2 regions of the Undibacterium sp. genome follow, and region 2 is predicted to be linked to the other one. Evidence: predicted binding sites of a transcription regulator. Region 2 holds the regulator's gene; the other holds the start of a gene.
What was found. Region 2 encodes LexA, which represses DNA repair genes until DNA is damaged. Its sites were predicted from a motif close to ACTGTATNNNNATACAGT; they were not measured.
Positions count from the first base shown of each region.

Region 1: a site for LexA is predicted at 1,426-1,443, ahead of Q8K39_RS07605 (VRR-NUC domain-containing protein). Genes of this name have one in related genera too.

Region 1 is NZ_JAUXQE010000013.1:27,324-30,692, reverse strand. Features, by position in the region: gene Q8K39_RS07615 (DUF5655 domain-containing protein) at 1-805, opposite strand, end outside; gene Q8K39_RS07610 (hypothetical protein) at 866-1,231, opposite strand; gene Q8K39_RS07605 (VRR-NUC domain-containing protein) at 1,469-3,130, shown strand; gene Q8K39_RS07600 (ATP-dependent DNA helicase) at 3,127-3,369, shown strand, end outside.
Region 2 is NZ_JAUXQE010000007.1:147,938-151,306, reverse strand. Features, by position in the region: gene lon (endopeptidase La) at 1-899, shown strand, start outside; gene lexA (transcriptional repressor LexA) at 1,057-1,713, opposite strand; gene rpsF (30S ribosomal protein S6) at 1,977-2,345, shown strand; gene priB (primosomal replication protein N) at 2,373-2,672, shown strand; gene rpsR (30S ribosomal protein S18) at 2,682-2,966, shown strand; gene rplI (50S ribosomal protein L9) at 2,993-3,369, shown strand, end outside.

The sequences.
Region 1 (3,369 bases), on a different contig from region 2:
AATTCGCAGGCATAACAGCAAACTGCGCTGGGTAGATATGCAAATACAGCACGATGCGATTCTTTTGCAGAACAACAGTGGCAAAATTTTTCAGGCGCTTGAATGCGACATAGAGCTTGAGCTCTTTTCGTTCTACGTCATCACCTAGAGAGGCAATGAAGTCTTCAACGGTCGTCAATAATTCGCGTAGATGAGGTGACAATTCATGTAACCATTCTGCATATGACTTGTCGCCACTCCTGGGTCGATTGACGGCACTGGTCTCGCTGATCGCTTTGTTGATGGCTTTAGGTGTGGGATTGCTGCCACCGTTGGCTTGTTCCAATAGCAGTAAGTCTTCACCAAATAAGCGATAGCGTATTAGCTCAATATTGCGATCTATCTGCTGCACTGCATGTGCATCAAACTTGGTGAAGTCAGCGGCGATGCAAACCAGGCGTGGGGCGCTCCAGTCTATGCTGGCTGCGGCAGTATCATCCAACTTTTTAGCGACTAATAGCTGGAACTCTGCCTGGTGATCCATTAACCAATCAAGATAATATAAGCCCTGATTGATAACATTTTCAGACACAGAACGCTTGTATTCCAAAATCACTGGGCAGGCGTTTTCATCCAGGCCTAGCGTATCTATACGCCCGCCATGTGTTTTTCCGGTGCTGTATTCAGATGCCAGAAAACGTATGCGCAACAGGTTTGTCAGGTTACTTTCTATCAGGGTTTGCAGAGGCCGTTCAAGGCCAGATGCATCGCCTTGCAACATGGTGGCTTTGCCATCGCTCAGGCGGAACAGGCTGATTTCACTCATTTTATTTTGTTGTCTTTTAAAGTAGCAATTGACGCATTATCAGAGCGAAGCGCCAATAACTCAATACCTATGCTCATCCACCAAATGCTTATTAAAGCTGTACTTGCTGCCACCTTGCAGCACGTCAGTCAGGCGCTTGGGGTTGGCTGATGAAATGAAGATGTCGGCGATGCCGTCCTTGACGCGGAACTTGGTAGCGGGGCTTAGGATGTTGTTGGCTTTGATCGTCAGGTGGCGGATGATTTTGGCTTTTTCGCTGCAGATGAGGAAGTGGTTTTCTTTTCTGAAGTTGGTCAGGGGGATGTTGAGCCACCAGCCTTCGTCGTTGCCGTAGCGGACGACTTGGGAGAATTGGGTGTTGCCTTCGTTGAGGACGTTGGCTTGCAGGGAATCGTTGGCGATTTGGATGGCTTCGGCTTTGTTCATTTTTTTGTCTTCTTTGGCGTTTGGGTGGGATTCATGAGCAGGGTTGCTGCCTGGGTATTCGACGGAAACCCATCCCTATCCCTGCCTTTCCCTTGAAGGGAAAGGAGTATATGGCAGTATTTTAACCGCTGGGCCTTCAATACAGACGGAATTGGTCACAGTTCTCGTTTACCCTTCATCCCACATTGCGTTAAACTGTATGCATATACAGTTATTTAAACGCTACTCCCCTGCCCCATGCTTGCCAATCTGGATAATCCTTTTTACTACTTAGAAAACTTCCAGGCCGTGCTGGACTGGGTGGGTGGGCGTTATGCGGATTTGTTGGCTGCTGATGAGCAGGCGTTTATTGCGCAGTTTGGAAGCCTGCCGCAGGCGTCGCGGGCTTTGTTTGTGCGGATGGTGATGCGCAAGGGTTGCGTGTTCAGGGCCAGCAAGCTGGTGTATGCCGAGATTGGTGAGACCAGGGCGGCCATGCAGGCACTGGTGGATGTGGGCTGGGTGCAGGCGGATCCTGTGGTCGATATTGCTGGCTTGTTTGATTTGCTGCAAAAGCCTGAGCTGGCGCTGGTGCTGGCGATGAAGCCTGCTGAAAAGAAATTGTCCAAGGCTGAGCAACTGGGTTTGTTTAGTTTGCGGCATACGGGTAGCCAGGCTTTTTCTGGCTGGTGTGCGGGTGTTTTGGGCGATGTGGCTTACCAGGTGCTGAACAAGGATTTGTGTGACCGTTTGCGGTTGCTGTTTTTTGGCAACCTGTATCAGGACTGGTCTGAGTTTGTGTTGTCTGACCTGGGTATCTTCCAGTATGAAAAGGTGGAGTTTTCTGCAGCCTCGCGCGGCTTTGGCTGTCGTGCTGATATTGATGCTTATCTGGCTTTGCATGCCTGTCGTGAGGCTTTTCATGCGGAACAGCCTGTGCCTGAGGTGCTGGCGCAACTGGCTGCGACTGGTTTGCATGCATTGGACAATGTCTGGCTGGCGAGCCGCCGTAACCGTTTGCTGTATCAGATTGGTGAGTATCTGGAAAAGCAAAAGGACTGGGCGCTGGCGCAGCAGGTGTATGCGGGTTGCACTTACCCTGGTGCGCGCTTGCGGGCCATACGTGTGCTGGAGAAATGCGAACAGACGCAGGCTGCCTATGATTTGCTGATGCTGGCACAGCAAGCACCTGAGAGTGAGGCAGAGCATCAGCAGATGTTGCGCATAGCACCGCGCCTTGCCCGCAAGCTGGGGCTGGCTAAAGCCGCCAAGGCGACCAGCAAGCCACCGACAGAACTGGCCTTGCGCCTGCCATTACCGCAAGAAGATTATGTGGTCGAGTATGTGGTGCGTGGTCATTTGCATACAGATGATGCGCCGGTGTTTTATGTGGAGAATGCGCTCATTAATTCTCTGTTTGGCTTATTGTGCTGGCCTGTGATTTTCAAGGCGATGCCAGGGGCATTTTTTCACCCCTTCCAGCGTGGGCCAGCAGATTTAATGAGTGTTGATTTTCAGGCGCGGCGGGCGGATGATTTTGCTGCCTGTTTTGCGCAGCTTGATACAGGTGCTTATCGCCAGACCATACGGCAAACTTATGCGGCCAAGTCTGGTTTGCAATCACCCTTTGTGTTTTGGAGTGCGCTGTCTGAAGACTTGCTGGAGATGGCGCTGGCTTGCATACCTGCTCAGCATTTGAAGCATAGTTTTGAGCGCATTTTGCTCGACATCCGGGCCAACCGTAATGGCTTTCCTGACTTGATACAGTTTTGGCCGCAAGAGCAACGTTATCAGATGATAGAGGTCAAAGGCCCTGGCGATAAGCTGCAGGATAACCAGAAGCGCTGGCTGGATTTTTGTGCCACGCACGATATGCCAGTGACAGTGTGCTACCTGGAATGGCAAGAGGTTGAACAGTGAGCATTGAGAGCACCGCCAGTTATACCGTGGCCGTGCGTGCCTTGTGCGAATTCACGGCCAAGCAAGGTGACCTCGATTTACGTTTTACGCCCTCGCCCACTGCCGAGCAAGGCATGGCTGGGCATGCAACTGTGGCCTTGCGCAGAAGCGGTAACTACCAGCGGGAGGTGAAGCTGGAAGGCCAGCATGGCAGCTTGCATGTGCGTGGCCGTGCTGATGGCTATGACCCCGACTTGCAG
Region 2 (3,369 bases):
CTAAGCAAATCAAGAACAATGGTTTGAAAGAAGGCGAAATCACCGTGGCAGAAAGTGCCTTGCGTGACATCATTCGCTATTACACACGCGAAGCAGGCGTGCGCTCGCTGGAAAGGGAGATCTCCAAGATTTGCCGCAAGGTCGTGAAAATGCTCTTGCTGAAAAAGACCGAGAAAAAAGCCACGGTCAATTCCAAGAACCTGGATAAGTACTTGGGTGTGCGTCGTTATGACTTTGGCGTTGCCGTCAAGGATAACCAGGTTGGCCAGGTCGTTGGCTTGGCCTGGACTGAAGTGGGCGGCGATTTACTCACTATAGAAGCTGTCGCCATGCCAGGTAAAGGTGGTGTCATCCGTACTGGTACTCTGGGTGATGTCATGAAAGAATCGATCGAAGCAGCCCGCACTGTAGTACGCAGCCGCGCCAAGCGTCTGGGTATCAAGGCAGATGTATTCGAAAAGAGTGACATTCATATCCACGTACCTGAAGGTGCAACACCAAAAGATGGTCCATCTGCCGGTATCGCCATGACCACGGCGCTCGTATCCGTGTTCACTGGCATCCCGGTCCGCGCAGATGTTGCCATGACTGGTGAGATCACATTGCGCGGCGAAGTCTTGCCTATCGGTGGCTTGAAAGAGAAATTGCTGGCGGCTCATCGCGGCGGTATCAAGACTGTGCTGATACCTGAGGAAAATGCCAAGGATCTGACTGAGATTCCTGATAATGTCAAAAACAAGCTGGAAATCATCCCGGTAAGGTGGATAGACAAAGTCCTCGAAATTGCACTGGAATCCCAGCCCGTTCCTTTGGTTGACGAACCAGTAGCCGTGGTGGCGTCTACACCGGCAGCTGCTCCAACAGAAGCAACAGCTGATACTACTGTGGTCAAGCACTAAGTAATGTATGTTTCTGAAATGAAAAACGTCCGGATATCCGGACGTTTTTTTATGTCAACCGCTAACGAAAGTTTGGTGGCAAGCTGGTGTCAATAAGTTTGTGATTCTGCCTTTACATGAAATACTTGAGAGGGCAAAAATCATGCACAGGTTAATCTCAAACCCAGTTGCGCATGAGGCCAACCGCCAGCCCTTCCAGCGCGAAATCTTCTTCCGTGTCACTGATTTTAATGACAGGATAATCGGGGTTTTCCGGTATTAGTTCTATCAGGTTACCAGTCTTGTTATAGCGTTTCACTGTCACATCATTACCCAGGCGTGCAACGACGATCTGGCCATTGCGGGCACTGTCGGCTTTTTTTACTGCCAGCAAGTCGCCATCAAATATACCGGCATCGCGCATAGACATGCCGCGTACCTTTAGTAAAAAGTCAGGTTTGGCAGAGAACAGGGAAGGGTCAACATGGTAAGTGGATTCAATATGCTCGCTGGCGAGGATGGGCGAACCAGCAGCGACGCGGCCCACCAGTGGCAGGCTGAGTTGAATCAAGGTAGAGTGAAGTGGGGGCGGTTGTTTGCCGGTGATATGGTTGGACAGCTTCGATTCCAGCAGTCGAATGCCGCGTGAGGTACCTGCCGCAATTTCTATAACCCCTTTGCGTGCCAGTGCTTGCAAATGTTCTTCTGCAGCATTGGTTGAGCGAAACCCCAATTCTGTTGCAATCTCAGCGCGTGTAGGGGGAAAGCCTGTGTTTTGAATGGCATCTTTAATCAGGTTAAGAATTTGTTCCTGGCGGGCGGTGAGTTTAAGCATGGTGTTTTCTAGTGTGAAGGTGCTGTATATACAAGCAGTCTGTATTTTTATACAGTAGAGCTGAATATGCAAGTCAAAATCCTCGAGATCTGTCCGAAATGTGAAAAAATACCTCACTTTAACGTCTAAATTGGCCTATAAAGCAGCTAAGTCACTGATCCAATTGATCAATATGAAAAACTGGGTTATTATTATCGGCTTTCCTCTTCCCGCACTCGTCTTGACGCCGAGGCGGGCTATTTTATTGTCCACAAGGAGAATATATGCGTCATTATGAAATCGTATTTATCGTACATCCCGATCAGAGCGAGCAAGTTCCTGCAATGATCGAACGCTACAAGGCAAGTGTTGTAGCTCGTGGTGGTCAAATCCATCGCGTTGAAGACTGGGGCCGTCGTCAACTGGCTTACATGATTCAAAAATTGGCTAAAGCGCACTATGTTTGCATGAACATCGAATGCGATGCTGAAACTCTGCTCGAGTTGGAAACAGCATTTAAATTCAATGATGCTGTTTTGCGTCACCTGACAGTCAAATTGAAAAAAGCAGAAACAACACCTTCTCCTATGATGAAAGCTGTTCAGAAAGAAGATGCTGCAAAAGCGCAACGTGTTGAAGCGCCTGCTGCTTAATAATTGACAAAGGTCGCGTAAAAAATAGTGAATCAGCTGAAGCTCGTAGCACGGATTGTGGAAAAAAGCGCATTGCGTTACACCCCGGCCGGTATCCCGATAGCTTCTGCTACCTTGATGCATAGTTCAGAAACTCGTGAGGCGAACACAGTTCGGCAGGTCGAGTTTGAAATTTCTGCAATGGCTGCTGGTGAAATATCCCAGCGGTTTACAGAAATTGCCTTGGAGCAGCCCATGGAATTCACTGGTTTTTTAGCGCGCAAAAATCGCAATAGCAAAAGTCTCGTTTTTCACGTCACTGAATTCGGGACAACTTTACTAGATTAGGAGCCAAAAATGGCATTCGGTAAAAAATTCGACAAAAGCAAATTGAAGCAAAAGCGCCAACAACAAAATCCTTTGTTCAAGCGTAAAAAATTCTGCCGCTTCACAGCAGCACATGTAGAAAAAGTTGACTACAAAGATATCGACACACTGAAAGATTTCGTGCAAGAAAACGGCAAAATCATGCCAGCACGTTTGACCGGTACAAAAGCGCTGTATCAACGTCAAGTTGACACTGCAATCAAACGTGCACGTTACCTCGCGTTGCTGCCATACACTGATTTGCACACAGCGTAATTGACGACAAGGTAAAGGAGAAAAATATGCAAGTTATTCTGTTGGATAAAGTCGTTAATCTCGGCAATCTGGGTGATGTAGTTCGCGTTAAAGACGGCTATGCACGTAACTTTTTGATTCCACAACGTATGGCTCGTCGTGCAACGACGGCTGCAGTTGCTGAATTCGAAGCAAAACGCGCTGAGCTGGAAAAAGCAGCGGCCGCTAAATTGGCAACTGCTCAAGCTCAAGGCGAAAAACTGTCTGGTTTGACTGTTCAAATCACACAAAAATCTGGTGTAGATGGCCGTTTGTTTGGTTCCGTCACTAACGCAGATATCGCTGAAGCCCTGACTAAACAAGGTTTCGCGATAGAAAAAGCACAAGTGCGTTTGCCACAAGGTCCGTTGAAGATCGCTGGTGA